DNA from 2 places in the Streptomyces sp. NPDC006208 genome. Region 2 is predicted to be linked to the other one. Evidence: predicted binding sites of a transcription regulator. Region 2 holds the regulator's gene; the other holds the start of a gene.

Region 1 (15,874 bases), on a different contig from region 2:
GGGACCGGTGGCCACGAGGGAGTACTTGTCGTCGAACAGCCTGAGTGCTGCTGCCTCCCAGGCGGCACGCGTCACGCCCGTCGTCACCGCTGACGGAGCCGTAGGGCCTGGTCGGCGAGCCGGGTCAGGTCAGGTCCGGACGTGTCGAGGTCCGCGTTGTCCGCCATCATCTCCCCTTCGCGCAGCTTTCGGAATGCTGACAACAGCCCCTGACAGCCGGGGCGTTGCGAGGGAGAGCGTGACCTCGGCTACGCCGGGTGCCCCACCAGCATCGTCGGGGCTCCCGCCACCCTCGTCAGGAACACCGTCGCCGCGTTCGGCCCGTGCGGCTTCACCTTGCGGCGCAGTTCCTCAGGCTCCACCGCGGAGCCGCGCTTCTTGACCGTCAGGTGCCCGACCTCGCGCTCCCGCAGCAGGGCCTTCAGCTTCTTCAGGTTGAAGTGGAGTTGGTCCGTGATCTCATATGCGTTCGCATAGGGCGTCGGGCGCAGCTCGTCCGAGGTGATGTACGCGATCGTCTCGTCGATCAGCCCGCCGTCCAGCGTCTCGGCGATCTCGGCGACCAGGTGGGCGCGGATGGCTGCGCCGTCCGGCTCGTACAGATAGCGGCCCACCTCGCGGACCCCGGGATTCGGCAGGTTCCGGCCGGTCAGCGCGTGCGGGCCCGGCAGGAGTGTCGCCCGTACCGTGCCCGGGGCCGTACCGAACCAGAGCACCGCCTCCTTCACGTCGCCGCCGTCCGAGATCCACTCCGCCTCCGCCTGGTCCGGGACGATCTCGTGCGGGATGCCGGGGGCGATCTTGAGGGCGGCGTGCGGGCGGGTGCGGGCGGCACCGATCGCCCAGGACAGGGACGGGGAGTACGCCTCCGGGTCGAAGATCCGGCCCCGGCCGCCGCGCCGGGCCGGGTCCACGAACACGGCGTCGTACGCGGCCGTGTCGATCTCCGTGACATCGGCGCAGCGGACGTCGATCAGGTCCGCGAGGCCCAGCTCCTCGGCGTTCGCGCGGGCTACGGCGGCGGTCAGCGGGTCCCGGTCGACGGCGAGGACCGAGATGCCCGCGCGGGCGAGGGCGAGCGCGTCACCGCCGATGCCGCTGCACAGGTCCGCGACGCTGCGCACTCCGAGGGCGGCGAAGCGTCCGGCGCGGTAGTCGGCGACCGAGCGTCGGGTGGACTGCTCGACGCCGTTCGGGGTGAAGAACATGCGGCGGGCGTCCTCGGCGCCGAATTTGGCCACAGCGCGCTGCCGCAGCCGGGCCTGCCCGAGCGCCGCCGAGACCAGGTCGGCCGGGTGCTCGCGGCGCAGCCGGGTGGCGACGGCCAGCTCCTGGGCGGGGTCGTAGGAGTCCAGGCCGGCCAGCAGCGCCCGGCCCTCCTCGGTGCGGAGGGCGGCGAAGGCGGCCAGATCGGCGGCGGGCGGATCAAGGTCGTTCACCGGGCCATTGTGGGCCAGGCGGGGGATGGTGCGCCCGTGGTGGCGGTGTCGGCCGGGTGCGCGGGCGTTGCGCTGACAGGATGCGACGCCATGCAGCTAGTACGACAAAAGGTAAAAGTAAAAGCATTTCGGGGTCGCGCGGTTCTGGCCGCGCTGCTTGTCGCCGCCGTCGGCTCCGGCTGTGCGGCAGAGGGCACAGGGAAGCAGGCGGATGCCGGTGCCTCGCGGCCCGCTGCGCCCGCTGCCGGGCAGCAGGACGGACAGCGAGCGGAGAAGGGGCCCCGGGAGGGGGCGCGGAAGGAGGCTGAGAAGGAGTCCCGGGAGGGGGCTGAGAAGGGTGCCCGGAAGGAGGCTGGGAAGGGTGCCCGGAAGGAGGCCCGGGAGGATGTCGCACGGCCGGGTGAACCCGGTGCGGCCGGGGCGCTCGCCTCGTACGTGCAGAAGGTCAAGCGCCGGCAGAAGGCCCGTGCCGCAGCCGCCAGGAAGTGGGGGCTGGAGCGCGCCCCGCTCGCCGCGCCCGCGCCGCCCGACGTCAAGCCCAAGATCACCACCCGCAAGGGATTCGAGGTCGACGGTGGCATGGAAGGCCTGCCGCCCGTCTTCACCACCGTCCCCACCGAGGACAAGGTCGTCTTCCTGACGATCGACGACGGTGCCGAGAAGGACCCCGAGCTGATCAAGATGATGACCGAACTGCAGATTCCGTACAGCGCCTTCCTCAGCGACTACGTGATCCAGGGCGACTACGGCTACTTCAAGAAGATGCAGGACACCGGGGTCTCCCTGCACAACCACACGCTCACCCACCCTTATCTGCCCGGGCTCTCCTACAAGAAGCAGCAGCGGGAGATCTGCGGCCAGCAGGACAAGCTCGAGGAGCGGTACGGCACGCTGCCCCGGCTGTTCCGTCCGCCGTACGGCAATTACAACGAGAACACCTTGCGTGCCGCCAAGTCCTGCGGGATCAAGGCCGTGCCGCTGTGGGCGGCGGAGGCCTTCCCCGATCACATGGAATGGCGTGAGTGGGACCGGGACCTGCACCCCGGCGACATCATCCTCACGCACTTCCGGGGCAAGGCGGAGTGGAAGGCGGCCATGCCCGACCTGATCCGGCGGGTCATGAAGACGGTGACCGCGAGGGGCTACGCAGTGGCGAAGCTCGAGGACTACGTCTGAGCCGGGGGCACCGGCCGGCTGCGCCATGCGGGGGTGGTCGGTGGCGGCTCAGGGAGACCCGGCCGCGTCCGGAACCGGGGCGCCTGCTGCGGCGTTGTCCGCATCGAGACCCGATCGACGCGGGCGACCACATTGGCACTCCGCTTGACCGAGTGCTAACCGCGGTCATAGTCTCGGCTCTGGCACTCCCCACCGGAGAGTGCCAACACAGCGACGGGCAGGTCCGGCACCCGCGACGACGGATCGACCTGGTCGCCACCTCAGACAGTCAAACCCCGTGAGATCTCCGAAGGGGGAGGTCGGATCGTGACGACCACCAGCTCCAAGGTTGCCATCAAGCCGCTCGAGGACCGCATTGTGGTCCAGCCGCTCGACGCCGAGCAGACCACGGCCTCTGGCCTGGTCATTCCGGACACGGCCAAGGAGAAGCCCCAGGAGGGCGTCGTCCTGGCCGTGGGCCCGGGCCGTTTCGAGAACGGCGAGCGCCTGCCGCTCGACGTCAAGACCGGCGACATCGTGCTGTACAGCAAGTACGGCGGCACCGAAGTGAAGTACAGCGGCGAGGAGTACCTCGTCCTCTCGGCCCGCGACGTGCTCGCGATCGTCGAGAAGTAAGCGAGGGTCTGGGGGCATCCAGCCCCCAGAAGGCTCCGCACCCAGATCGGCTTTGAGCTGCGCCCCTGGTCACCCCGCTGATTGCCGGGCGGCGAGGGGCGCAGTTCTTTGAGAGGACTTGAGAAGCTCCCATGGCGAAGATCCTGAAATTCGACGAGGACGCCCGTCGCGCCCTCGAGCGCGGCGTCAACAAGCTTGCCGACACGGTCAAGGTGACGATCGGCCCCCGCGGCCGCAACGTCGTCATCGACAAGAAGTTCGGCGCTCCCACCATCACCAACGACGGTGTCACGATCGCCCGTGAGGTCGAGGTCGAGGACCCGTACGAGAACCTCGGCGCCCAGCTGGTGAAGGAGGTGGCGACCAAGACCAACGACATCGCGGGTGACGGTACGACCACCGCCACCGTGCTGGCCCAGGCCCTGGTCCGCGAGGGTCTGCGCAACGTCGCCGCCGGCGCCTCCCCGGCCGCCCTGAAGAAGGGCATCGACGCCGCGGTCAAGGCCGTCTCCGACGAGCTGATCGCCACCGCGCGTCCGATCGAGGAGAAGTCCGACATCGCCGCCGTCGCCGCGCTGTCCGCCCAGGACCAGCAGGTCGGCGAGCTCATCGCCGAGGCGATGGACAAGGTCGGCAAGGACGGTGTCATCACCGTCGAGGAGTCCAACACCTTCGGGCTGGAGCTGGACTTCACCGAGGGCATGGCCTTCGACAAGGGCTACCTGTCCCCGTACATGGTGACCGACCAGGAGCGTATGGAGGCCGTCCTCGACGACCCGTACATCCTGATCAACCAGGGCAAGATCTCCTCGATCCAGGACCTGCTGCCGCTGCTGGAGAAGGTCATCCAGGCCGGCAGCTCCAAGCCGCTGCTGATCATCGCCGAGGACGTCGAGGGCGAGGCGCTCTCCACCCTGGTCGTCAACAAGATCCGCGGCACCTTCAACGCGGTGGCCGTCAAGGCCCCCGGCTTCGGTGACCGCCGCAAGGCGATGCTCGGTGACATGGCCACCCTCACCGGTGCCACGGTCATTGCGGAGGAGGTCGGCCTCAAGCTCGACCAGGCCGGTCTGGACGTGCTGGGCACCGCCCGCCGCGTGACGATCACCAAGGACGACACCACCATCGTCGACGGTGGCGGCAAGTCCGAGGACGTCACGGGCCGCATCAACCAGATCAAGGCCGAGATCGAGTCCACCGACTCCGACTGGGACCGCGAGAAGCTCCAGGAGCGCCTCGCGAAGCTGGCCGGCGGCGTGTGCGTGATCAAGGTCGGCGCCGCCACCGAGGTGGAGCTGAAGGAGAAGAAGCACCGTCTGGAGGACGCCATCTCCGCGACCCGCGCCGCGGTCGAGGAGGGCATCGTCTCCGGTGGTGGCTCCGCGCTCGTCCACGCCGTGAAGGTGCTCGAGGGCAACCTCGGCAAGACCGGCGACGAGGCCACCGGTGTCGCGGTCGTCCGCCGCGCCGCCGTCGAGCCGCTGCGCTGGATCGCCGAGAACGCCGGTCTCGAGGGCTACGTCATCACCGCGAAGGTGGCGGAGCTGGAGGCCGGTCAGGGCTTCAACGCCGCGACCGGTGAGTACGGCGACCTGGTCAAGGCCGGCGTCATCGACCCGGTCAAGGTCACGCGCTCCGCGCTGGAGAACGCCGCGTCGATCGCCTCCCTGCTGCTCACGACCGAGACCCTGGTCGTCGAGAAGCCGGCCGAGGAGGAGGCCGACCACGGCCACGGCCACGGTCACAGCCACTGATGCCGTAGGGCTCGCGTGAAGGCCCCTGTTCCCGCTGTGTGCGGGAGCAGGGGCCTTCGCCGTACGGACGACACCGCAGTGCCGCAGTGAAGCGCGGTCGCCGTCCGGACAGCAGCGAGTCGTGCGGGGTGGTCAGAACGCGCCGAGCTGCCGCATCAGGTGCAGGGCGTCGTAGTGCCACCAGCCTTCCTTGATCATCGCGTCCTCGAAGCGGAAGACCGTGGTGCCGGTCATCGTGCACTGCTTGCCGGTGGGGGCGATGCCCTGGAAGTCACCCTTGTGCGTGCCGTGCCAGGTCCACAGGGTCACCACGTCGTCGCCTTCGGTCACCTGGCGGTCGAGGTCGAAGTGGAAATCGAAGGCGTCGCGCCAGCCCTTGATGTCCTGCTTGATGCTCTGCCTGCCGATCCCGGGCTCGTCCTTGCTGATGTCGTGGTCCCGGTAGTCGGCGGCGAACACCTCGTCCACCCCGTCCAGGTTGCCGCCGACGATGATCTCGTGGAAGCAGCGGCGGGCGGTTGCCGCGTTCATCTGCTCGTCCCGGACCACATCGAGGTCGGTGAAGGACGGCATGCCGTCGCACAGAGCCACCATCTCCTGGAAGGTCTTCTCGGTCTCCGGGAGGTGGGAGTTCTTCATCGCTTTCTCGTACGAGTCGAACTCGACTATCTCGACGTAGTGGGACGCGTCGGAGCGGTCCCTGCCGGTGAGGGTGTGGCTGGCGGTCCGCTTGCCCTGGGTCGCCTCGGCCCACCTGTCCATGAGCGTGTTCATGTCTTCGGGCTTTGTGGTCCTGTATTCAACTAGCTGTACGAACTTCATGGCGCCTCCCCGCATTCGATGGGATACGTCCATTTTAGTGATGTTCGCCCCTCCTGCCGGGTCAGGCCGAGTAGCCCAGCGCGGCCGGCTGGACCGGGTCGGCGAACGGCAGGCCGGCCGCGAACCGCTCCACCTCGTCCAGGGCCTGATCGGCCAGTCGGTGCAGCTCGCCGCCCAGTGAGCCGGCGATGTGCGGGGTGAGCAGCACATTCGGCAGGCTGTACAACGGCGAGCCGGGCGGCGGCAGTTCGGGATCGGTCACATCCAGCACGGCATCCAGCCGGCCCGCGATCAGCTCGCTGAGCAGCGCGTCCTCGTCGACCAGGGAGCCGCGCGCGGTGTTGATCAGGGTTGCCCCGTCCCGCATCAGCCCCAACTGCCAGGCGCCGATCATATGGCGGGTGGCCGGCAGCTCAGGGGCATGCACGGTGACGATGTCCGCGCGGGCGCAGAGCTCGTCCAGCTCGGTGCGCAGGACGCCGAGCGCGGTGGCCTCGGTGGCGTCGACATACGGGTCGTACAGCAGAACCTGCAGATCGAACGGGCGCAGCAGCTCGATCACGCGCCGCCCGACACGCGAGGCGCCGACGACCCCGACCGTGCGTCCGTAGTTGCCGGCGTCCTCGAACTCCGGGTGCCAGTCGTACCGGGCCTGCAGCTGCCCGTACCGCTGGGCCGAGTGCAGGACCCGCTTCCCGGCGAGCAGGATGGCGGCCAGCGTGTACTCCGCGACGGGCAGCGAGTTGGCCGCAGCCGCCGACGCGACGGCGATGCCCCGCTTCCAACAGGCTTCGGTCACATGGTGCTTGACGCTTCCCGCTGCGTGGACGACCGCGCGCAGTCGGGGGGCTTCGGCCAGCACCTCGGTGGTCAGGGCGGGTGCGCCCCAACAGGTCAGCAGCACCTCGGCGTCGGCGAGGGCGTCGGCCAGGGGCGGCTCGGGAGCGGTCAGGTCGTGGGCGATCCGACGCGGGTCGGTGCGGGTGAGTGCGGTGAGACGGTCGAGGTGTCGGTCGGTGAACAGCCGTTCGGCGATGCCCGGGCCCATCGCCAGCAGCAGGGCGGGGCGGTCAGCGGTTGTGTGGTCCATGACGCGGGCTCCTCTTCTGCGAGTGATGCCGGTCGTTGCTTCGCCCGGCCCCAGGGCCGGACTCATCGGGGCCGGGGCCGTCCGCGCCGTACAAGGCGCGCATCGCAGCCGCGGCAGCAGTGACAGATGGCAGCGCGCCTCGTCCGTGGCGGATGGCCCCTTCGCCGGGCCGCTCGTGGAGCGGCCGGCCGCGGACCTACTGCGGACCGTACTTGCGTCCCGCCCGGGAGCTGACCCCGCCGAGCAGCCCGCGCGGCGCCAGCTTCACCACGCCCATCAGCGCCTTGTACCGCGCGTCCGGGATCGAGAGCGTCTTTCCCCGGGCCAGGTCGGACAGTGCCGTCGCCACCAGCTTGTCGGCGTCCAGCCACATCCAGCCGGGGATGTTGTCCGTCCCCATCCCGGCCCGCTCATGGAACTCCGTCCGCACGAACCCCGGGCACAGCGCCATCAGCCGCACCCCCGAACCCGCCAGATCCCGTGCCGCTCCCTGGGTGAACTGCACCACCCACGACTTGGACGCGCCGTAGGTGCCGCGCGGCACGAACGCCGCCACCGACGCCACATTGACCACACCGCCCCGCCCGCGCTCCCGCATCGCCTCCGCCGCCGCCGCGGTCAGCCGCAGCACGGCCTCGCAGTGCACCTTGAGCATCGTCAGCTCATCGGTCATGGAGACCTCGAGGAAGCGTCCCTTGTTGCCGAACCCGGCGTTGTTGACCAGCAGATCGATCGGGTCCTTCCGGTCGGCCAGACGCCGGGCGACCGCCTCGATCCCGCCCTCCTCGGACAGGTCCGCGGTCAGCACCTCCGCCTCGATGCCGTGCTTGTCGTGCAGCTCGGTGGCCTGCTCCTGCAGCCGCTTGGTGTCACGAGCCACCAGCACCAGGTTCCGTCCCTCGACGGCGAGCCGCCGTGCGAACGCAGCGCCGATGCCCGCGGTCGCTCCCGTAATCAGTGCAGTCGTCATAGGCGGCACGTTAGTGCCCCACGTGTGAGTGCGGCGTACGCACCGTGCCCGCCTTCTGGCCCTTCTCGACGACCACGAACTGGCCCATCATCCCTATGTCCTCGTGGTACAGCAGGTGACAGTGGTACATGTACGGGGTGTCCGGATCGGCCGGCCCGGTGAACCGCATAGCGAGCTTCACGGTCTGACTGCCCGGCACGAACACCGTGTCCTTGGCCCCGCGCAGTTCCGGCGGCGGCTGCTTGCCGTCCACCTCCAGCACCCGGAACTGCACGTCGTGGACATGGAAGTTGTGTGGGACGCCGTCGTCGTTGCGCACCGTCCAGGTCTCGGCCGTGCCGCGGACGACGGTCTCGTCTATCCGGTCCATGGCCATCGGCCGACCGTTTATCCCCGACATCAACAGACCGAAGGACCGCTCGCGCACCGAGTCCGAGCCGTCCGGCACCTCAGGCTCGCCGAGCCTGGCGGGGATGCCGGGGGAGGGCCGCAAGGTGTCCTTGGCACGCAACTCCAGCACGTCGAACGTGTCGTCCGCGCCGCTGAACCGGCTCTGCCAGAAGTCCCCGTAGTTCGTCTGCGGGTAGCTGCGCAGTACGGTCCGCTCGCCCGGCTTCATCCGTACCACCGTCTCGGCACGCTCGCCCGGCGACAGCTGGATCCGGTCGAGGGCGACCGCCTTCTCCAGGAGTCCGCCGTCAGTGCCGACCAGTGAGAACTTCCTGTTGTCGGCGAATCCGAAGTCATAGGTTCGGGCGGTCGAGGCATTGAGCAGCCTCAGCCGCACCAGCTCGTCGCCGACCTCCTTGTACGGGTCGAGGGTGCCGTTGACCATGGTCCGGTCGCCGAGGAAGCCGACGTTGCGCATCAGCTTGTGGCCGCTGTCGAACTTCGCGCCGTCGAAACGAACGTCCTGCACGATGACCGGCAGATCGTCCACCCCGTACCGCTTCGGCAGCGCGAGCCGTGCCGACTGCGCGTCGTCGAGCAGGAACATCCCGGCCAGTCCGCGCTGCACATGCCGCTCTGTCCTGCCGTGCGGATGCGGGTGGTACCAGAGGCTGGCGGCCGGCTGGTCCACGGTCCAGTGCGGGCTCCAGGTCGCGCCGGGCGCGATCATCTGGTGCGGGCCGCCGTCCATCTTCGCGGGCAGATGCATACCGTGCCAGTGCACGGTGGACTCCTCGCCCAGCTTGTTCCTGATCCTCACCTGGACCTTCTCGCCCCGCTCCGCGCGCAGCGTCGGCCCGAGGAAGGCCCCGTTGAATCCCCAGGTGGGCGTCTTCAGTCCCGGCCTGAACTCCTTCTGACCGGCCTGCATCGTCAGGTCGAAGACCCGGGTGCCATCTCTCTTCACCGTGGACTTCGCGAGCGGCGGTATGGCGAGCTCACGGCTGAAACCGGCGCCGACGTTGGACACCTTGGCGTCCGAGAACAGCCAGAGTGAACCGCCGCCGAGCGCCAGGCCAACGATCACGACAAGGGTCGTGAGAGTGATGAGGACGCGCTTGAAGCGAGACATGCTTCCAGCGTCCCGGCCGGCACTCGCGGGCACATCGGGGACCGCCCCCAGCCGCCCCCCAGTCAACTTCCGGGGCGTCTAGGGGATTTCCCCTATATGACGGAGTCGGGCACCGCGCCGTGCTTGGCCACGTACGCGCGCGCGTCCCGCAGAAGCCCGGTGTGGAGCGCCTCTCCGGCCGCCAGCACCTTCGGCAGCAGTGAACGTTCCACCGTCTCGGAGCGGAAGGCCATCACGACGGTCACGTCGTGCCCGGGCCGGTGCACGATCTCGACCGGGTCGCCGGCGCGGATCTCGCCGGGCTCGATCACCCGCAGATATGCGCCGGGTGCGCAGTCCTGCGTGAAGCGCTTGACCCAGCCCTTCTCGCCCAGCCGGCTCGCGAACGTCCGGCAGGGGATGCGGCCGCTCGTCACCTCGAGCACCAGCTCGTCGCCGATCCGCCAGCGCTCCCCGATCCGCGCGCCGCTCACGTCCACCCCGCTGGTGGTGAGGTTCTCGCCGAACGAGCCGTTGGGCAGCGGCCGGCCGAGCTCCTTCTCCCACCGGTCGAGATCCTCGCGCGCAAAGGCGTACACCGCCTGGTCGGTGCCGCCGTGATGGCGCAGGTCGCTGACCGCGTCCCCGGCCAGACCGCTCCCGCCCTGACCCTTGGGGCCCGGATCCGTGACGCGGACGGCTCCGTCGACCGGACGCTTGTCGATGCCGGTCGCGCCGTTGTCGGCGTAGTCGACGGTCCTGAGCTGCCCCACGTTCACGGTCAGAAGCTTCATGCCGGTCACGGTAATGGGTGTTCCCTCAAACAGGCCACTCGAGAATGCCGCCTTTCTCCAAGGCTCCCTTATGCTCGACGGGTGATCGAAGCCCGTCATCTCCGCGTCCTGCGTGCTGTCGCCGCCACCGGTTCCTTCTCCGCGGCCGCTCGGGAACTGGGCTGCACACAACCTGCGGTCAGCCAGCAGATGAAGGCGCTCGAGACCTCCGCCGGCACTCCGCTGCTGATCCGCACGGGCCGTGAGATGCGCCTGACCCAGGCCGGCGAGGCGCTGGTACGCCATGCGGCGGGCATCCTCGCCGGGCTCACCGCGGCCGAGGAGGAGATCGCCGCCATCGCCGGTCTGCGGGCGGGAAGAGTCCGGTTGGTCTCGTTCCCCAGCGGCAGCTCGACGCTGGTGCCCACGGCACTCGCGGCGCTGCGCGCCGCCCACCCCGGCACCCGGGTCTCACTCGTCGACGCCGAACCGCCCCGCTCGGTCGAGATGCTGCGCGACGGCGACTGCGATGTGGCGCTCGCATTCCGGTACGGCGAAGCGGCCGGCGCGGACGCGGAGTGGGCCGACCTGGTCGTCCGTCCTCTGCTCACCGACCGGCTCGTCGGCCTGGTCCCCGAGGGGCACCGGCTCGCCGAGGCGGACACTGTCGCCATCGGCGATCTCGCGGACGAGCCGTGGATTGCGGGCTGCCCGCGCTGCCGCCGCCAGCTCGTCGACGTCTGCGAGGAGGCGGGCTTCACCCCCCGGATCGACTTCGCCACCGACGACTACCCGGCGGTGGTCGGCCTGGTCGGCGCGGGCCTGGGCGTCGCGGTGCTGCCCGAGCTCGCCATCGAGTCCGTACGCCCCAGGGGTGCCCGCACGGTCACCGTCGAACCGGCGGTCGCCCGCGAGATCGTCGCCCTCACGCTTGCGGATCTGGCCCAGGTTCCTGCGGTCGCCGCGACCCTCGACGAGCTGACCCGCGCCGCCGCCCGCTGACGGACCCGCCGTGCGGCGCCCCGTCGTGACCGTTCACCGCCCGAACATGCCGCACCGACCCCCAGGTGCGCCGGGAGTCGGTGCAGGAACGTTTCTTCGGTAAGGGGCGAGGGTGCGGGTGTCAGCCGTGCGGAGCACCTCCTGCGCTCGTGGCCGGGATCAGCCGATGGCGTGCGCGCCCCATGAGCTCCTCGCGCTCGTCCTCCGTCAGGCCGCCCCAGACGCCGTACGGCTCGCGCACCGCCAGCGCATGCGCCGCACACTCCGCCCGGACCGGGCACCTCATGCAGACCTCTTTCGCCGAGTTCTCACGCGCGCTTCGCGCTGCGCCCCGCTCACCCTCCGGGTGGAAGAAGAGCGAGCTGTCGACCCCGCGGCATGCCGCGAGGAGCTGCCAGTCCCACAGATCGGCGTTGGGTCCGGGAAGGCGAGAGAAATCTGCCATAGCGCATGTCCCCTTGAAACCGTGCTGAGTGGATACAGGACAGGTCGGACCGGACGGGCTCCCGGCCCCATGCCTGCCGGATCGGGCACCCGCGCCGTGCCAACGACCGTACATCTACTATGTAAGTAGATGTAAATATGACTCATTGCGAATCTAGTCATAGACACTGCAAAAAGGGAAGGAAAGCCGCTGAATGGGGCATAGCCTCTGGGTGGAGGGTGGATGATCTGCGGCACCTCGCCCCGTGCGCGCCCCTCGCGTTGTGTGCCGAAGGCGCCCGCCCGACCCGTAACTCTTTCGAGTGACCGTCGTTGAGAGTGCGGAGGCGGTTGAAACAACAAGCTCTAGGGCACATGTCCGAGAGCGTTCAACCGCACAGGTGACGAAACGTACCCAGCCTGGAGGCACAAGGTGACGCGCATCAGCTGCGGAGGGCGGCCATGACATCCGTCCTCGTCTGCGACGACTCCCCGCTTGCCCGAGAGGCGCTCCGCCGGGCGGTTGCGACCGTGCCCGGTGTCGAGCGCGTGACGACCGCGGCCAACGGCGAGGAAGTCCTCCGCCGCTGGGGCGCCGATCGTTCGGATCTGATTCTGATGGACGTACGCATGCCCGGACTGGGCGGCGTCGAGACCGTCCGCCGGCTGCTTTCCGCCGACCCCGGCGCCCGGATCATCATGCTCACCGTCGCCGAGGACCTCGACGGTGTCGCGCTCGCGGTGGCCGCCGGAGCCCGCGGATATCTGCACAAGGACGCCTCGCGCGCCGAGCTGCGCGCGACGGTCACCCAGGCGCTGGCCGATCCCACCTGGCGGCTCGCCCCGCGGCGGCTGCGCTCGGCCGAGATGGGCGCTGCGCCCACGCTCACCGCGCGTGAGATCCAGGTGCTCGAGGGCATGAGCCACGGCCGGTCGAACGCCGAGATCGGACGTGAGCTCTTCCTGTCCGAGGACACGGTCAAGACGCACGCCAGGCGCCTGTTCAAGAAGCTCGGTGCCTCGGACCGGGCGCATGCGGTGGCGCTCGGATTCCGCTGGGGCCTGGTCCGCTAGGTCCCGGAGGAGTGGGCTGCCCTTGGGGTACGGCAAACCCCGCCCGTTCGTATGCGGGCGGGGTGACGCATGCTCGAGGGCATCCGTTTCCCGCGCGATGCCGCATGCTTGAGATGTGGAGTTCCTCGGGGACGTGTCGGTCGAGCGGGAGGGGAGGGCGCACGAGATGACTTCTGGCGTGCCAACTCATAACGCTTCGGTGCACAAGTACGGACGCAGTGCGACGGACCAGCCGCCGCCAAGGCACCATGGACCGATGCGTGACGACGAGGCGGCGACCGCCCAGGGGGCCATCGGTGCGCTGGTGCACCGTGCCGTCGACGGCGACGAGCAGGCCACGCACGACCTGCTCGCGCATGTGCACCCGCTCGCGCTGCGTTTCTGCCGCTCGCGTCTCAACCGGCTGCCCGGCGACGCGCGCCACTTCGTGGAGGACCTCGCACAGGAGGTCTGCGTCGCGGTGCTGATGGCGCTCCCGCGCTACAAGGACACCGGGCGGCCGTTCGAGGCGTTCGTCTTCGCCATCGCCTCCCACAAGGTCGCCGATCTGCAGCGTGCCGCCATGCGGCATCCGGGCTCGACGGCCGTGCCGTCCGACGAGATGCCCGAGCGGCCGGACGACTCGCTCGGCCCCGAGGAGCGCGCGCTGCTCAGCGACGACGCGGAGTGGGCCAAGAAGCTCCTCGCCAATCTGCCGGAAAATCAGCGGGAGCTGCTGGTGCTGCGGGTCGCGGTGGGCCTGACCGCCGAGGAGACCGGCCAGATGCTGGGGATGTCGCCGGGCGCTGTCCGGGTGGCGCAGCACCGCGCGCTCAGCAGACTGCGGGCGCTCGCCGAGCAGTGAACCGCAGGTCGGTCGCGTCCGTTAGAAATATCGTCCGTAGAAATATCCAAAGCTGCTTGCTGATCTTGATCGTGGAATGAGACGGCTGCTGAGCCCGTTAGCATGGACATCCGCACCGATCAAGGCCATTGGGGAAGGTGTCATGACCAACGTCGACGGAGTGCCCGAGAAATTCGCGACACTCGGGCTGACCTACGACGATGTGCTGCTGCTGCCGGGTGCCTCTGACATGGCGCCCGACCAGATCGACACCTCCTCGTACATCTCGAAGAACGTGCGGGTGAACATCCCGCTGCTGTCCGCCGCCATGGACAAGGTGACCGAGGCGCGTATGGCCATCTCCATGGCCCGCCAGGGCGGCGCCGGTGTGCTGCACCGCAATCTCTCGATCGCCGACCAGGCCAACCAGGTCGACCTGGTCAAGCGCTCCGAGTCCGGCATGGTCACCGACCCGATCACGGTGAACCCGGACGCGACGCTTGCCGACGCCGACCGGCTGTGCGCCAAGTTCCGTATCAGCGGTGTGCCGGTCACGGACGGCGCGGGCAAGCTGCTGGGCATCGTCACCAACCGTGACATGGCCTTCGAGTCGGACCGCGGCCGACAGGTGCGCGAGGTCATGACCCCGATGCCGCTGGTCACCGGCAAGGTCGGGATCTCCGGTGTGGACGCCATGGAGCTGCTGCGCCGGCACAAGATCGAGAAGCTTCCGCTGGTCGATGACGCGGGCATCCTCAAGGGCCTGATCACGGTCAAGGACTTCGTGAAGGCCGAGCAGTACCCGAACGCCGCCAAGGACAAGGAAGGCCGGCTGCTCGTCGGCGCCGCCGTCGGTGTCGCGGGAGACGCGTACGAGCGCGCCCAGGCACTGGTCGAGGCGGGCGTCGACTTCATCGTCGTCGACACCGCACACGGCCACTCCAAGCTGGTCGGCGACATGGTCGCCAAGATCAAGTCGAACTCGGCCGTCGACGTCATCGGCGGCAACATCGCCACCCGCGACGGCGCCCAGGCGCTCATCGACTCCGGCGTCGACGGCATCAAGGTCGGCGTGGGCCCGGGCTCCATCTGCACCACCCGCGTGGTCGCCGGTATCGGCGTCCCGCAGGTCACCGCGATCTACGAGGCCGCGCTCGCGGCCAAGGCGGCCGGCGTACCGGTGATCGGTGACGGCGGGCTGCAGTACTCCGGCGACATCGCGAAGGCGCTGGTCGCGGGCGCGGACACGGTCATGCTGGGCTCGCTTCTCGCAGGCTGCGAGGAGTCCCCCGGCGAGCTGATGTTCATCAACGGCAAGCAGTTCAAGTCGTACCGCGGCATGGGCTCGCTGGGCGCCATGCAGTCCCGTGGCGACCAGCGCTCGTTCTCGAAGGACCGGTACTTCCAGGAGGGTGTCGCCTCCGACGAGAAGCTGGTGCCCGAGGGCATCGAGGGCCAGGTGCCCTACCGCGGCCCGCTCTCCGCCGTCGTCCACCAGCTGGTGGGCGGTCTGCGCCAGTCGATGTTCTACGTCGGCGGGCGCACGGTGCCGGAGCTGCAGGACCGCGGCCGGTTCGTCCGGATCACCTCGGCGGGACTCAAGGAGAGCCACCCGCACGACATCCAGATGACCGTCGAGGCACCGAACTACAGCAAGCTGTAGCGCACACGTCCGCAGGGGCGGTTCCGGCTCACCGGGACCGCCCCTGACGTGTGTGTCGGGGATACTGGTAGGCGCAGACGTAGAGGGAAAGGCCACACAACGTGACTGAGATCGAGATCGGGCGCGGCAAGCGCGGCCGCCGGGCGTACGCGTTCGATGACATCGCCGTCGTACCGAGCCGGCGCACGCGGGACCCGAAGGAGGTCTCGATCGCCTGGCAGATCGACGCCTACCGCTTCGAGCTGCCGTTCCTGGCGGCCCCGATGGACTCCGTGGTCTCCCCGCAGACCGCGATCCGCATCGGTGAGCTCGGCGGTCTGGGCGTACTGAACCTCGAGGGACTGTGGACCCGTTACGAGGACCCGCAGCCGCTGCTCGACGAGATCGCCGACCTGCCGACGGAGACCGCCACCCGTCGTCTGCAGGAGATCTACGCCGCCCCGATCAAGGAGGAGCTGATCGGGCAGCGTCTGAAGGAGGTGCGCGACTCCGGTGTCGTCACGGCCGCCGCGCTCTCGCCGCAGCGCACCGCGCAGTTCTCGAAGACCGTCGTCGACGCGGGCGTGGACCTCTTCGTCATCCGCGGCACGACCGTCTCCGCCGAGCACGTCTCCGGTGCCGCCGAACCGCTGAACCTCAAGCAGTTCATCTACGAACTCGACGTCCCGGTCATCGTCGGCGGCTGCGCCACCTACACCGCCGCCCTGCACCTGATGCGCACCGGCGCGGCGGGCGTCCTGGTCGGCTTC
Region 2 (15,874 bases):
CAACTGCGGCATCTGCTCACCGTGCCGTTCGAGAACCTCTCGATCCACCTCGGTGAGAACCTCGTCCTCGATGAGAAGCCTCTGCTCGACAAGGTCGTCCGGGCCCGACGCGGAGGGTTCTGCTACGAACTCAACGGAGCGTTCGCCGCGTTGCTGCGCGGCCTCGGGTTCCGGGTGACGCTGCTTCAGGCCCGAGTCTTCGGACCGGGCGGGCGGCTGGGAATCCCGTACGACCACATGACCCTCCGCGTCGAGACCGCCGACGGCACCGGTCCCTGGCTGGCCGATGTCGGATTCGGCGACCACAGCCACCACCCGCTCGCACTCGAGGAGCGGGGCGAACAGCACGATCCGGCGGGGACGTTCCGGATCGCACAGGCGCCCGACGGGGACCTGGACGTACTGCGGGACGGTAAACCGCAGTTCCGGCTCGATCCGCGCCCGCGCGAGCTGGCCGACTTCGAGGCCGGTGCCTGGTACCACCGCACCTCGCCCGCCTCCCACTTCACGCAGTCCCTCGTGTGCTCCCGGCTCACCGAGGACGGCCGTGTCACCCTCTCCGGCCGCAAGCTGGTCACCACTGTGGACGGTGAGCGGGAGGAGCGTACGTTCGCGGACGACGCCGACGTGCTGGCCGCGTACCGGCACCACTTCGGGCTGAGCCTGGACCGGGTCCTCGAGGTCCGGCCGTCCCGCGACTGAGCAGCGGCGCAAGGGGAAACGGAGCCCGCCGGAGGCGGCACAATACTGCGGTGGACGATGTGAGACATGTGCTGGTGCTGCCCGACCGCGACGCCGCTGAGGAGGTCGCCGAGGCCATCGGCGACCGGTTCGGCGTGAATGACGAGCCCCAGTTGGTACGGGACGCCCTGGCCGGTGAGGACGACGCCGAGGACGTCCAGTGGCTGGTGGTCGTCGAGGACCCGGACAGCACGCTGGACGCGGCGGCGCTGGACGAGTTCGTCGCCGACTGGGACGGCTGGCGCGAAGCCCACTGACGGTTCCCCCGGCGCTGTCAGCGGCGCATGGGATGCTTGTCGGCGATGGCCACCAGGAAGAATTCGACCGACGATCCGCTCGCCCCCGTCACGCTCGCCGTGGGCCAGGAGGACCTGCTCCTCGACCGTGCCGTGCAGCAGGTGGTGGCGGCCGCACGGGCCGCTGACGCCGACACGGACGTACGCGACCTCACCGCCGACCAGCTCCAGCCCGGCACCCTGGCAGAGCTGACCAGCCCTTCGCTGTTCGCCGAGCGCAAGGTCGTGATCGTGCGCAATGCGCAGGATCTCTCCGCCGACACGATCAAGGACGTCAAGGCATATCTCGGCGCTCCGGTCGAGGAGATCACCCTGGTGCTGCTGCACCCCGGCGGCGCGAAGGGCAAAGGCCTGCTGGACGCGGCCCGCAAGGCCGGGGCGCGCGAGGTCGCCTGCCCCAAGACCACCAAGCCCGCGGAACGGCTCACATTCGTCCGCTCGGAGTTCCGTGCGCTCGGCAGGTCCGCGACCCCCGAAGCGTGCCAGGCACTGGTCGACTCGATCGGCAGCGATCTGCGGGAGCTCGCGAGCGCGGTCTCCCAGCTGACTGCCGATGTCGAGGGCACCATCGACGAGGCGGTCGTCGGGCGGTACTACACCGGCCGGGCCGAGGCCTCCAGCTTCAATGTGGCCGACCGGGCGGTGGAGGGCCGTGCGGCCGAGGCGCTGGAGGCGCTGCGCTGGTCGCTGTCGACCGGGGTCGCCCCGGTGCTGATCACCAGCGCGCTGGCCCAGGGCGTGAGGGCGATCGGCAAGCTGTCCTCGGCCCGCGGCGGCCGGCCGGCCGATCTCGCCCGTGAACTGGGCATGCCGCCCTGGAAGATCGACCGCGTGCGCCAGCAGATGCGGGGCTGGACCCCCGACGGAGTCGCGGCGGCGCTCCGAGCGGTGGCCGAGGCGGACGCCGGCGTCAAGGGCGGCGGTGACGACCCGGAGTACGCGCTGGAGCGGGCGGTCGTGGCGATCGCCCGCGCGGCCCGTTCCGGCCGCCGCTGACGCGGCGCGATTCGGTACGGGCGTGCCTGGCCCCGTGGGGCTTCCGTGTGAGCGTGTCCGGTCCCCGTCGGGTTCAGGCATGCCTGTGCCCGTCGGAGGCGCACGGTCGCGCCTGGTCGCGGTGCCGGTGCCCATGCCGCAAGTGCGGCATCGCCCCGTGGCGCCGGGCCCCGGAGCCACGCACGACAAAAGCCCCGGCCCGCGGTCCTGGGGAAGGACGGCGGCCGGGGCCTTCGTTCACACTTGGTGCGCCGCACCCGCGTGGCGAACGCAGGCCGCGTGCGGCGCGAGGGGTGCCGGTCGGGAGCGGATGAGAGGGCCCGCTTGATCCCTAACGGCGGTCAGTCACGAGCTCAGCCCTGCAGGGAGCCAACCTTGGCAGCCAGCGCCGACTTCTTGTTGGCGGCGGCGTTCTTGTGGATGACACCCTTCGAGACAGCCTTGTCGAGCTTGCGGGACGCCTCACGGACGGCCACGGTGGCCTTCTCGACGTCGCCGGCGACGACGGCCTCGCGGGCCTTGCGGATCGCGGTCTTGAGCGAGGACTTGACGGCCTTGTTGCGCAGGCGCGCCTTCTCGTTCGTCTTGTTCCGCTTGATCTGGGACTTGATGTTCGCCACGAAAGAGCCTTCTCAGGTTCGATGATCTCTGATGTCGTATCCCTCCCCCGCAACCCTCCGGGTACGGGAGACGCCCTCAGAGAGGGCACGAGACACAGCTGCCCAGGCTACCAGCCGCTGGTCGGACGGCCCAAACCGGGCACAGTCCCGTACGCGTGGGACGATGGACCACGTATCGATCCGACATCGACCCCAGCCGAGCCTCACCCGACCCGGCATCTGCCGAAGAATCAGGACCCTGCGTGCCCGCGACTCCTCCTCATGTGCCCGAGCCGAGCCGTACCGACCCGGCTCTGATCCGCAATTTCTGCATCATCGCGCATATCGACCACGGCAAGTCGACCCTTGCCGACCGGATGCTGCAGCTGACCGGTGTGGTCGAGCAGCGGCAGATGCGTGCTCAGTACCTCGACCGGATGGACATCGAGCGCGAGCGCGGCATCACGATCAAGTCCCAGGCGGTGCGACTGCCGTGGGCGCCCACCCAGGGTGAGGGCCATGGGAAGACCCACATCCTCAACATGATCGACACCCCCGGGCACGTCGACTTCACCTACGAGGTCTCCCGGTCCCTGGCGGCGTGCGAGGGAACCGTCCTGCTCGTCGACGCCGCCCAGGGCATCGAGGCGCAGACACTCGCCAACCTCTATTTGGCGATGGAGAACGACCTCACGATCGTCCCGGTCCTCAACAAGATCGACCTGCCGGCCGCCCAGCCGGAGAAGTTCGCCGAGGAGCTGGCGAACCTGGTCGGCTGCGACCCGGACGACGTGCTGCGCGTCTCCGCCAAGACCGGCGTCGGCGTCGAGGCACTGCTCGACCGCGTGGTCAAGGATGTCCCGGCCCCGGTCGGTGTGGCCGACGCCCCCGCCCGCGCGATGATCTTCGACTCGGTCTACGACTCGTACCGCGGTGTCGTCACCTATGTACGAGTCATCGACGGCCAGCTCAACAAGCGCGAGCGCATCCGGATGATGTCCACGGGCGCCACCCACGAGCTGCTGGAGATCGGCACCAACTCCCCGGAGATGCTGCCGGCCGACGGCCTCGGCGTCGGTGAGGTCGGCTATCTGATCACCGGTGTGAAGGACGTCCGCCAGTCCAAGGTCGGTGACACCATCACCACCTTGCACAAGGGCGCCACGGAGGCACTCGGCGGCTACAAGGACCCCAAGCCGATGGTGTTCTCCGGCCTGTATCCGCTGGACGGCTCGGACTACCCCGAGCTGCGTGACGCGCTCGACAAGCTCCAGCTCAACGACGCCGCCCTGGTCTACGAGCCGGAGACCTCCGCGGCCCTCGGCTTCGGCTTCCGCGTCGGCTTCCTCGGTCTGCTGCACCTCGACGTGATCCGGGAGCGGCTGGAGCGCGAGTTCGGCCTCGACCTGATCGCCACCGCGCCGAACGTGGTCTACCGCGTCCTCATGGAGGACGGCGTCGAGCACACGGTCACCAACCCGAGTGAATTCCCCGAGGGCAAGATCTCCGAGGTGTACGAGCCGGTCGTACGGGCCACCATCCTGGCGCCGAGCGAGTTCATCGGCTCGATCATGGAGCTCTGCCAGACCCGCCGCGGCACGCTGCTCGGCATGGACTACCTCTCCGAGGACCGGGTGGAGATCCGCTACACCCTGCCGCTCGCGGAGATCGTCTTCGACTTCTTCGACCAGCTGAAGTCCAAGACGCGCGGTTACGCCTCGCTCGACTACGAGCCCACCGGCGAGCAGGCGTCCAGTCTGGTCAAGGTCGACATCCTGCTGCACGGCGACAAGGTCGACGCCTTCTCCGCCATCACCCACAAGGACGCTGCGTACGCATACGGCGTGCGGCTCGTCGCCAAGCTGCGCGAGCTGATCCCGCGGCAGGCGTTCGAGGTGCCGATCCAGGCCGCCATCGGCTCCAGGGTCATCGCCCGGGAGACGATCCGCGCCATCCGCAAGGACGTTCTTGCCAAGTGCTACGGCGGTGACATCTCCCGTAAGCGGAAGCTGCTGGAGAAGCAGAAGGAAGGCAAGAAGCGGATGAAGATGGTCGGCAGCGTGGAGGTGCCTCAGGAGGCCTTCATCGCGGTGCTGTCCAGCGACGAGGGCGGCAAGAGCAAGAAGTAGCGCGGCGGCGGCGAGCGGTCCGTGGGGCGGTTGCCGTCCGGCGTGCGCGGAGTGCGCCGTCCGCCGTTTCCGCCGGCCACACTCGTACCGAGAAGCGCCCGTCCGGTCCCCGGATGGGCGCTTCTCGGCCATCTGTGGATATGCCATTCGTTACATGTGGCATACACCGAATGACTGCTCAGGAGAGCCGACCTGCACTCCGTTCGTTATGAAGCGGCAGCCCGCAGGCTCTTACGCGCCGGTCGTACGCGCTCTACCCTGAGCACGGCTCGATGGTTACTCGCCAGTTTAAAGAACCAGCCAGTCGTGCAGTGCTGCCGCAGGCCCGGAGGACGTCGTGAGCGATACCCAGACCCTGATCGAGAACCGACCGCCGTCCGTCGCGGTCCTGTTCGCCGAGCGCGTGGCGGCCACGCCGGACAGCGAGGCCTACCGCTATCCGGTGCCACCCGCCTCGGGGTCAGGTCCCGATGACTGGAAGTCCCTGAGCTGGGGCGAGGCCGCCGAGCGGGTCCATTCCATTGCCGCCGGGCTGATCGACCTCGGGGTGCAGCCCGAGGAGCGGGTCGCGCTCGCCTCCTCCACCCGGGTCGAGTGGATCCTCGCCGACCTCGGTGTGATGTGCGCGGGCGGCGCCACCACCACGATCTACCCCTCGACCAACGCCGAGGAGTCGGCGTTCATCCTCTCCGACTCCGACAGCCGCGTGCTCATCGCCGAGGACGCCGCCCAGCTGGCCAAGGCGCGTGAGCGCCGGTCCGAGCTGCCCGCGCTCCACCACGTCGTGGTCGTCGACCCGGCCGGGGTGGAGGCGGACGCCGCCGACCCGGAGGGATGGGTTCTCACGCTCGCGGAGCTCGAGGCGCGCGGCGCGCAGTACCTCGAGAAGCACCCGCAGGCCGTCAAGGAGCGGGTCGGCGCCATCACCTCCGACCAGCTGGCGACCCTCATCTACACCTCCGGCACCACCGGCCGGCCCAAGGGCGTGCGCCTGCCGCACGACAACTGGTCGTACATGGCCAAGGCCATGACCGCGACCGGTCTGATCGGCAAGGACGACGTCCAGTACCTGTGGCTGCCGCTGGCGCACGTCTTCGGCAAGGTGCTCACGTCCGGCCAGATCGAGGTCGGCCACGTCACCGCCGTCGACGGCCGGGTCGACAAGATCATCGAGAACCTCCCGGTCGTGCAGCCGACCTACATGGCGGCCGTCCCGCGGATCTTCGAGAAGGTCTACAACGGAGTCGCGGCCAAGGCGCGGGCCGGCGGCGGCGCCAAGTACAAGATCTTCCAGTGGGCGGCCGGGGTCGCCCGTGAGTACGCCAAGGTCACGCAGGACAACTACCGCCGCACCGGCACGGCCACCGCGCCGTTCGGTCTGAGCACCAAGCACAAGATCGCCGATGCGCTCGTCTACTCCAAGCTGCGCGAGGCGTTCGGCGGCCGGCTGCGCGCCGCGGTCTCCGGCTCGGCGGCGCTCGCCCCCGAGATCGGCTTCTTCTTCGCCGGCGCCGGGATCCACATCCTGGAGGGCTACGGCCTCACCGAGTCCAGCGCCGCCTCCTTCGTCAACCCGGGCGAGGCCTACCGCACCGGCACGGTCGGCAAGCCGGTGCCCGGCTGCGAGGTGCGGATCGCGGACGACGGCGAGATTCTGCTGCGCGGCCCCGGCATCATGGACGGCTACCACAACCAGCCCGAGAAGACCGCCGAGGTCCTGGAGCCGGACGGCTGGTTCCACACCGGCGACATCGGCGAACTCTCCGCGGACGGCTATCTGCGGATCACGGACCGCAAGAAGGACCTGATCAAGACCTCTGGCGGCAAGTACATCGCGCCCGCCGAGGTCGAGGGCCAGTTCAAGGCCGTGTGCCCGTTCGTCTCCAACATCCTGGTGCACGGCGCGGACCGGAACTTCTGTACCGCGCTGATCGCCCTCGACGAGGCGGCCATCCTCGGCTGGGCCAAGGACAACGGCCTGGACGGCAAGTCGTACGCCGAGGTGGTGGCCGCGCCGCAGACCGAGCAGCTCATCGAGGGCTATGTGAAGCGCCTCAACGAGGGCCTGCAGCGCTGGCAGACCATCAAGAAGTTCCGGCTGCTGCCGCGCGATCTGGACATCGAGCACGGCGAGCTGACGCCCAGCCTCAAGCTGAAGCGCCCGGTCGTCGAGCGTGAGTACAAGAACCTGATCGAGGAGATGTACGAGGGCTCGCGCGAGGCGTGACGCCCTGCGGAAATCAGCCTTGACGGGGACGGGACCCCACCCAGTTCGGTGACTTGGCGCTTATGTGCGGGCGCATTCTGTCACTCTGTCGGTGTCATCAAGCGGCGCATTGCCAGCACCGATCAGGAGCCGCACATGGGGTCCCTTCCGATGCAGCGAGACACCGGCACACGCTCCACGCTCGTGTACACGGCGGGAGTCGGCGTGTGTCCGGTCGCCCGGATCACTCTGCCGGGCACGCTTGTCACGCCGTCCGCCGCGCGCCGGTTCGCGCGCGGCGTGCTCGGTGACTGGGCCGGGCTCGGCCTGCTCGGGGTGTGCGCGCTGTGTCAGGGCGGTGACGGCTGCCCGCCGGGCGGGCACAGCACCGACCGGTTCGTCGACGACGTGGTGCTGGTCGTCGACGAGCTCGTCACCAACGCCGTTGTCCACGCGGGCACCGGTGCCGAGCTGCTCTGCCGGTTCGAGGAGTCGACGGCGCAGGCGCCCGCGGCCGTCGTGGTCGAGGTCTGCGACCATCACCCGGCCCGGGCGGTGCACAGCGAACCGCACAGCGCCGATCAGTCGGGCACCCCCGACTACGGGCGTGGCCTGCACCTCGTCGGGGCACTCGCCGAGCGCTGGGGCATCACGTACCACGCTGCGCAGAAGACCGTCTGGGCCCGGGTGCCCGTCGACGGCTGGGACACCCGGTCGCTCGCCGTCGCCGAGCCGGTCAGCCACCGGCGTACCGGGAGCCCGCCCCCCGGGTCCGCCGCGGGTGACGAACGCGACTGGGACGGCCGCGGGGCCCTGTCGTTCCTCGCCGAAGCCTCCGATCTGCTCGCCGGACAGCTGGACGAGGACATGGTCGTGGCCCTGGCCGGCCAGCTCCTGGTGCCGCGGCTCGCCGACTGGTGCGCGATCTGGCTGGACGGCGAGAGCGGGCAGCACACGGCGGGCAAGGGCGGTACAGGCACAGCACCGCGGACGGTCCGGGTCTGGCACAGCGACGAGTCCCGCAGCGAGGAGCTGCGGGAGATGCTGGGCCGGCAGCCACCGCCCCTGCCCGGTGATGCGCGCGGAGGGCCCGTGCCGATCGCCTGGCCCTCCGACGGGGAGCCGGGCTCCGGGGACGGCTCCGGAGGCGACGGCACCGCGCTGGCGTGCCCTCTCGTCGCGGGCGGACGCTCGCTGGGCCTCCTGCTCGTCGCGCGCCAGGGGCTCGCCCCCGTGCCCGACGATGTGGCCGCGCTCGTCGAGGACTTCGCCCGCCGGGTCGCCCTGGCCATCAGCGCCGCGCGCCAGTACACCCGGCAGGCCACCATCAGCCAGGTCCTCCAGCGCGGACTGCTGCCCAGCAAGGTGGGGCAGATCCCCGGCGTCGACTCGTTCCTGGTGTACGAGCCGAGCGACGACGGGGTCGTGGGCGGCGACTTCTACGACATCTTTCCCGCCGGGAGCGGCGCGCGCTGGTGCTTCGTGCTCGGCGACGTCCAGGGCAGCGGCCCCGAGGCCGCCGTCGTCACCGGGCTGGCCAGGCCCTGGCTCCGGCTGCTCGCCCGCGAGGGGTACCAGGTGTCCCAGGTCCTCGACCGGCTGAACGGACTGCTGCTCGACGACGCCACGGAGGCGGCGGAGTCCGCCGCCGCACTGGTGGCGGCCGCCTCGGCGGGCGGGCAGGGCGCGCCGGAGGGGCCGCAGGCCCGTTTCCTGTCCCTGCTGTACGGCGAGGTGGTCGCCTCGCCCGCGGGTGGCGTGCGCTGCACGCTGGCGAGCGCCGGTCATCCGCTCCCGCTGCTGCTGCGCCCCGACGGGACCGTGCGGGCCGCGGCCGAGCCGCAGATGCTGCTCGGGGTCGTCGACGATGTCACGTACGAGAGCCAGACCTTCGACCTGGAACCCGGTGACACCCTCCTCTGTGTGACCGACGGGGTGACGGAGCGGCGCTCGGGGGCGCGGATGTTCGACGACGAGGACGGGCTGGCCACGGTGCTCGCCGGGTGCACCGGGCTGCCCGCGCAGGGTGTGGCACAACGGATCAGGGCGGCGGTGTACGCCTTCGCGGAGGCACCGCCGAGGGACGATCTGGCGCTGCTGGTGCTCCAGGCCCGGTGACCCGTTGCTCCGTGCCCGGTGGCCCGGACCGGGCCACCGGGCACGGTGACGGACAATGGGGGGCATGCCCTCCGTACTGCCTGACGGCGAGCCCATGCCCGTCGACGGCGCGCTGCCCGCGTCCGCCCTCGATCGCGCCGGGGACCGGCCGCTCGCCTTCTATCTGCATGTGCCCTACTGCGCCACGCGCTGCGGCTACTGCGACTTCAACACCTACACCGCCACCGAGCTGCGCGGCTCCGGCGGCGTGCTCGCCTCCCGGGAAAACTACGCCGACACCCTGTCCGACGAGATCCGGCTGGCCCGCAAGGTGCTGGGCGACGACCCCCGGCAGGTACGGACCGTGTTCGTCGGCGGTGGTACGCCGACGCTGCTGGATGCCGGCGATCTCGTACGGATGCTGGACGCCGTACGGGAGGAGTTCGGGCTCGCGGACGACGCGGAGATCACGACCGAGGCGAACCCGGAGTCGGTCTCTCCGGAGTATCTGGCGCAGCTGCGGGCCGGGGGCTTCAACCGGATCTCGTTCGGGATGCAGAGCGCGCGGCAGCACGTACTGAAGGTTCTCGACCGTACGCACACGCCCGGGCGCCCCGAGGCGTGTGTCGCGGAGGCGCGTGCGGCCGGCTTCGACCACGTCAACCTCGACCTGATCTACGGCACCCCGGGGGAGAGCGACGACGACTGGCGGGCCTCGCTGGAGGCGGCGGTCGGCGCCGGGCCGGACCATGTCTCGGCGTACGCGCTGATCGTCGAGGAGGGCACACAGCTGGCGCGCCGCATCCGGCGCGGCGAGGTCCCGATGACCGACGACGACGTCCACGCGGACCGCTACCTCATCGCGGACTCGGTGCTGGGACAGGCGGGCTACGACTGGTACGAGGTCTCCAACTGGGCCACATCCGACGCGGGCCGCTGCCTGCACAACGAGCTGTACTGGCGCGGTGCGGACTGGTGGGGCGCCGGGCCCGGCGCGCACAGCCATGTGGGTGGCGTGCGCTGGTGGAACGTGAAGCACCCCGGCGCCTATGCGGCGGCGCTGGCGGAAGGGCGCTCGCCGGGGGCAGGGCGTGAGGTCCTGTCGGACGAGGACCGCCGGGTGGAGCGCATCCTGCTGGAGCTGCGGCTGCGGGAGGGTGTGCCGCTGTCGCTGCTGCGGTCGGCCGGGCGGAAGGCCGCTGACCGCGCCCTGGGGGACGGGCTGCTGGAGACGGGGCCGTACGGGGAGGGGCAGGCGGTGCTGACGCTGCGGGGGCGGCTGCTGGCGGACGCGGTGGTGCGGGACCTGGTGGACTGATCACTCTCCGGAGTGAACCCGTGCGGATCTGAGGTGCACCTGCCTAGGCTGTCCCTAGCCTGCTGCTCAAAGGATGCGGCGGATGAGGAGGGCCACGGAGATGACCGCTGTGGATGACCGGCCTGTTGCATCGATTGCTGACCTCTTCGAGAACCTTGACGTTCCCGAAGGGCTCAAGGCGGAGCTCCTGCGGGGGGAAATCGTGATGATGGCCGGGCCCGACTGGGTCCACAACATGATCGTTCAGTCCGTCCAGGATCAGATTCCGCGTGCTCGCTGGGACCGGCTTCAGACACAGGACATCGCCATCCCGGGCGAGTCGAGCGAGCCGCAGCCCGACCTCGTGGTCCACGAGCATGGGGCTTTCGAAGGCCCCGGCCGACTCATCCCCGCCCCCGCCATCACGATGGTCATGGAAGTGGTCTCCAAGACCAGCGCCGACCGTGACTACCGTCTCAAGCCGTCGATGTACGCGGCCGGACAGGTGGACGCCTATCTGATCGTCGATCCCTTCGCCGCCCGCTGCGTCCTCCTCACCGAACCGACAGGCTCCGGCGAGGCGGCCCGGTACCAGGTAGAGCGGACCGCCAAATTCGGAGACCCGCTGCCCGTCGACGTGCTGGTTCTCACGTTGGACACGTCCCAGTTCCGGACCCTGCCACGCGACTAGGAGCCTTCGGGCGCCGTCACGAAGTCGATCAGTTCCTCCACCCGGCCGAGCAGCTCCGGCTCCAGGTCTTTGTAGGAGTGCACGCGCGACAGGATGTGCTGCCACGCCGCGCCCGTGTTCTGCGGCCAGCCCAGGGCGCGGCACACGCCCGTCTTCCAGTCCTGGCCGCGCGGGACCGCCGGCCAGGAGCGGATGCCCACCGACGAGGGCTTCACCGCCTCCCAGACATCGATGTACGGGTGGCCCACGACCAGCACGTGCGCATCCGTCACCGAGGCCGCGATGCGCGACTCCTTCGAGCCGGGGACCAGGTGGTCGACCAGCACGCCCAGGCGTGCGTCCGCGGCGGGGGCGAACTCCGCGACGATCGACGGGAGGTCGTCGATGCCCTCCAGGTATTCGACGACCACACCCTCGATCCGCAGGTCGTCGCCCCAGACCCGCTCGACCAGTTCCGCGTCGTGGCGGCCCTCCACATAGATGCGGCCGGCCCGGGCGACGCGGGCGCGGGCCTGCGGGACCGCGATCGAGCCGGAGGCCGTACGGGCGGGCCGGGACGGGGCCGCCGCGGAGGGGCGGACCAGGGTGACGACCGTGCCCTCCAGCAGGAAGCCGCGGGGTTCCAGGGGGAAGACCCGGTGCTTGCCGAAGCGGTCCTCCAGCGTGACCGTGCCCGCCTCGCAGCGGATCACCGCGCCGCAGAACCCGGTGGTGACCTCCTCCACGACCAGATCGGGTTCGGCGGGAACCTCGGGAACGGGGCCGGACCGTTTCCAGGGCGGCGTCAGGTCGGGGTCGTACTGCCTCGCGTGCATGGGGGCATTCTGCCGGGGGCCGACGGCCGACGGGGCGTCAGGTCCGGGCAGCGGGCTCCCGTGTGCGGCCGGCGCTACTGCACACCGAAGCGCTCCGCCAGCGCGTCACGCTGGCGGCGCACGAACGCCGCGTCCACCACCGCACCGTGCCCCGGCACGTACATCGCGTCCTCGCCGCCGAGCGCCAGCAGCCGGTCAAGCGCGGCGGGCCAGCGCGACGGGATCGCGTCCGGGCCCGCCTGCGGTTCGCCCGACTCCTCGACCAGGTCGCCGCAGAAGACGACCTCGGGGCTGCCCGGCACCAGCAGCGCAAGATCGTGACCGGTGTGGCCGGGGCCCACATTGGCCAGCAGGACCTGGCGGCCGCCGAGCTCCAGCGTCCACTCCCCGCTCACCAGATGCTGCGGCGCCACCAGCAGGTCGGTGGCCTCCGCGGCCGCGTCCGGGTCCACCCCGTGCCGTACGGCGCTCCTGCGCAGTTCGCCGCGGTCCCGCCGCAGCACCGCGTCGACGCCGACCGCACCGTAGATCTCCACTCCCGCGAACGCGGCCGTCCCCAGCACATGGTCGAAGTGGGGATGGCTCAGTGCGATATGCGTCACCCGGCGGCCGCCCAGGAGTGCCTGCGCCTGGGTGCGGAGCTCGGCCCCTTCGCGGATCGTCGAGCCTGTGTCGTACAGGAGAATCGCGTCCTCACCGGCGACCAAACCGATGGTGGCATCCCAGATCGGCATCCTTCGGCGGCCGATTCCGTCGCCGAGTCGTTCCCAGCCGGAGTCTTCCCAAGTGACGTCCATGCGGCGACGCTATCCGCATCCACCAGCGCAGTCTCGTGACAGCGGGTCGGCCGCCCTTGCTAGGGGGATACCCGGCAGCCGTACACTGGGCCAGGGGAATGCTGGCACTCACCCTCATCGAGTGCCAGGCGAAACACCGAGGAACCACAGCTGGAGGTGCGCGCGATGCTCAGCGAACGCAGACTCGAGGTCCTGCGCGCCATCGTCCAGGACTATGTCGGCACCGAGGAACCCGTCGGCTCCAAGGCCCTGACCGAGCGGCACAAGCTCGGCGTCTCCCCGGCCACCGTCCGCAACGACATGGCGGTGCTGGAGGAAGAGGGCTTCATCGCCCAGCCGCACACCAGTGCGGGACGGATCCCCACCGACAAGGGGTACCGGCTCTTCGTCGACAGGCTGGCCGGCGTCAAGCCGCTGTCGTCGCCCGAGCGCCGCGCCATCCAGAACTTCCTGGACGGAGCGGTCGACCTCGACGACGTCGTGGGCCGTACGGTACGGCTGCTGGCGCAGCTGACCCGGCAGGTCGCCGTCGTCCAGTACCCCTCGCTGACCCGGTCGACCGTCCGGCATGTGGAACTCCTCTCCCTGGCGCCCGCCCGTCTGATGCTCGTGCTGATCACGGACACCGGACGGGTCGAACAGCGCATGATCGACTGCCCTGCGCCCTTCGGTGACATCTCGCTCGCGGATCTGCGCGCCCGGCTCAACAGCCGGGTCGTGGGACGCCGCTTCACGGATGTGCCGCAACTGGTGCAGGACCTGCCCGAGTCCTTCGAGCGCGAGGATCGCGGTACCGTCTCCGCGGTGCTGTCCACGCTGCTCGAAACCCTGGTCGAGGAGACCGAGGAGCGGCTCATGATCGGCGGAACCGCCAATCTGACCCGCTTCGCACACGATTTCCCGCTGACCATCAGGCCGGTGCTCGAGGCGCTCGAGGAGCATGTGGTGCTGCTCAAGCTGCTCGGCGAGGCCAAGGAGTCGGGCGGTATGGGCATGACCGTACGGATCGGTCATGAGAACGCCCACGAAGGTCTCAACTCCACGTCCGTGGTCGCTGTCGGCTACGGTTCGGGCGACGAGGCAGTTGCCAAACTCGGCGTGGTCGGACCGACCCGCATGGACTACCCCGGAACGATGGGAGCGGTACGCGCAGTGGCACGTTACGTCGGACAGATCCTGGCGGAGTCGTAAGTGGCCACGGACTACTACGCCGTACTCGGCGTGCGCCGCGACGCATCTCAGGACGAGATCAAGAAGGCCTTCCGCCGTCTCGCGCGCGAACTCCACCCGGACGTGAATCCGGACCCGAAGACGCAGGAGCGCTTCAAGGAGATCAACGCGGCCTACGAGGTGCTGTCGGACCCGCAGAAGAAGCAGGTCTACGACCTCGGCGGCGACCCGCTGTCGCAGGCCGGCGGCGGCGCGGGCGGCTTCGGAGCGGGTGGCTTCGGCAACTTCTCCGACATCATGGACGCGTTCTTCGGTACGGCGTCGCAGCGCGGCCCCCGGTCACGCACGCGCCGCGGCCAGGACGCCATGATCCGCCTCGAGATCGAGCTCAACGAAGCGGCCTTCGGCACCACCAAGGACATCCAGGTCGACACGGCCGTCGTCTGTACGACGTGCTCCGGTGAGGGCGCGGCGCCCGGTACCTCGGCGCAGACCTGTGACATGTGCCGCGGCCGCGGTGAGGTCTCGCAGGTGACCCGGTCCTTCCTGGGCCAGGTCATGACCTCGCGGCCGTGCCCGCAGTGCCAGGGCTTCGGCACCGTCGTGCCGACCCCGTGCCCCGAGTGCGCAGGCGACGGCCGGGTCCGCTCGCGGCGCACCCTGACCGTGAAGATCCCGGCCGGTGTGGACAACGGCACCCGTATCCAGCTCGCGGGCGAGGGCGAGGTCGGCCCCGGCGGCGGCCCCGCGGGTGATCTGTACGTCGAGATCCACGAACTGCCGCACCCGGTCTTCCAGCGGCGCGGCGACGATCTGCACTGCACGGTGACGATCCCGATGACGGCGGCGGCCCTGGGCACGAAGTGCCCGCTGGAGACGCTCGACGGCGTGGAGGAGGTCGACATCCGGCCGGGTACGCAGTCCGGCCAGTCGATCCCGCTGCACGGTCGCGGCATCACGCATCTGCGCGGCGGAGGACGCGGCGATCTGATCGTGCACGTCGAGGTGACCACCCCGACCAAGCTGGACCCGGACCAGGAGCGGCTGCTGCGCGACCTGGCGAAGCTGCGGGGCGAGGAGCGGCCGTTGGGGCAGTTCCAGCCCGGGCAGCAAGGACTGTTCTCGCGTCTGAAGGATGCGTTCAACGGGCGTTAGGCGGGGTTGTGCCGGGTCCGGGGGTGTCCCCGGGCCGGCACGGTCAGCCTGGGCGGCAGGCTGTTCTCGCGTCTGAAGGATGCGTTCGACGGGCGTCGGGCCCTGGGCGGCTCGAGCCGCCCGCGGCGTGCGGCGCCGGACGCGTCGGCGTCTGGCGCCCCACGCCGCTCCGGGGTCCCCGGCTCGGCGGAATACCGGATTCGGCGGGGCGCCAGGGACATGGCACGATGCGTTCATGTCCTCCGCACTGAGCGATCTTTGCCGGTATCCGATCGTGCAGGCCCCGATGGCGGGCGGTGCCTCCTGCCCCCAGCTCGCCGCTGCTGTCTCCGAGGCCGGTGGCCTCGGCTTCCTCGCGGCCGGGTACAAGACGGCGGACGGCATGTACCAGGAGGTCACACAGCTCCGCGGGCTGACCGGCCGGCCCTTCGGCGTCAATCTGTTCATGCCGCAGCCCGGCACCGCCGACCCCGCCGCAGTCGGGGTCTACATGCAGCAGCTCGCCGGTGAGGCCACCTGGTACGAGACTCCGCTCGGCGATCCCGACAGCGGACGCGACGACGGCTACGAGGCCAAGCTGGCCATCCTGCTCGACGACCCGGTCCCGGTCGTCTCCTTCACCTTCGGCTGCCCCCCGGCCTATGTGTTCAAGTCCTTCGCCAAGGCGGGCACCTTCACGATCGTCACCGTCACCACGCCCGACGAGGCGCTGGCCGCGCACCAGGCAGGCGCCCAGGCGGTGTGCGTGCAGGGGGTGGAGGCGGGTGGTCACCAGGGAACACACCGTGACGACCCCGCCGCCGACGGGTCCGGGATCGGGCTGCTCACCCTGATCGAGCTGGTCCGCGAGACCGTGCCGCTGCCGGTGATCGCCGCGGGCGGGCT

What was found. Region 2 encodes HrcA, which represses chaperone genes, less so after heat shock. Its sites were predicted from a motif close to TTNGCACTCNGNNNNNCNGAGTGCNAA; they were not measured.
Region 1: a site for HrcA is predicted at 2,748-2,774, ahead of groES (co-chaperone GroES). Genes of this name have one in related genera too.

The regions. Positions count from the first base shown of each region.
Region 1 covers NZ_JBEXSW010000008.1:114,451-130,324, forward strand. Annotated here, with positions in the region: gene ABZ208_RS08590 (hypothetical protein) at 1-75, opposite strand, end outside; gene ABZ208_RS08595 (methyltransferase domain-containing protein) at 249-1,457, opposite strand; gene ABZ208_RS08600 (polysaccharide deacetylase family protein) at 1,530-2,615, shown strand; gene groES (co-chaperone GroES) at 2,922-3,230, shown strand; gene groL (chaperonin GroEL) at 3,362-4,984, shown strand; gene ABZ208_RS08615 (ester cyclase) at 5,117-5,806, opposite strand; gene ABZ208_RS08620 (hydroxyacid dehydrogenase) at 5,868-6,896, opposite strand; gene ABZ208_RS08625 (SDR family oxidoreductase) at 7,093-7,866, opposite strand; gene ABZ208_RS08630 (multicopper oxidase domain-containing protein) at 7,877-9,388, opposite strand; gene ABZ208_RS08635 (MOSC domain-containing protein) at 9,481-10,161, opposite strand; gene ABZ208_RS08640 (LysR family transcriptional regulator) at 10,243-11,142, shown strand; gene ABZ208_RS08645 (WhiB family transcriptional regulator) at 11,264-11,587, opposite strand; gene ABZ208_RS08650 (response regulator transcription factor) at 12,028-12,639, shown strand; gene ABZ208_RS08655 (sigma-70 family RNA polymerase sigma factor) at 12,896-13,483, shown strand; gene guaB (IMP dehydrogenase) at 13,626-15,125, shown strand; gene ABZ208_RS08665 (GuaB3 family IMP dehydrogenase-related protein) at 15,227-15,874, shown strand, end outside.
Region 2 covers NZ_JBEXSW010000032.1:67,646-83,519, forward strand. Annotated here, with positions in the region: gene ABZ208_RS24995 (arylamine N-acetyltransferase) at 1-702, shown strand, start outside; gene ABZ208_RS25000 (hypothetical protein) at 753-998, shown strand; gene holA (DNA polymerase III subunit delta) at 1,044-2,033, shown strand; gene rpsT (30S ribosomal protein S20) at 2,387-2,653, opposite strand; gene lepA (translation elongation factor 4) at 2,896-4,761, shown strand; gene ABZ208_RS25020 (AMP-dependent synthetase/ligase) at 5,099-6,988, shown strand; gene ABZ208_RS25025 (SpoIIE family protein phosphatase) at 7,139-9,085, shown strand; gene hemW (radical SAM family heme chaperone HemW) at 9,150-10,382, shown strand; gene ABZ208_RS25035 (Uma2 family endonuclease) at 10,483-11,052, shown strand; gene ABZ208_RS25040 (DUF3097 domain-containing protein) at 11,049-11,867, opposite strand; gene ABZ208_RS25045 (MBL fold metallo-hydrolase) at 11,942-12,664, opposite strand; gene hrcA (heat-inducible transcriptional repressor HrcA) at 12,830-13,855, shown strand; gene dnaJ (molecular chaperone DnaJ) at 13,856-14,989, shown strand; gene ABZ208_RS25060 (nitronate monooxygenase) at 15,225-15,874, shown strand, end outside.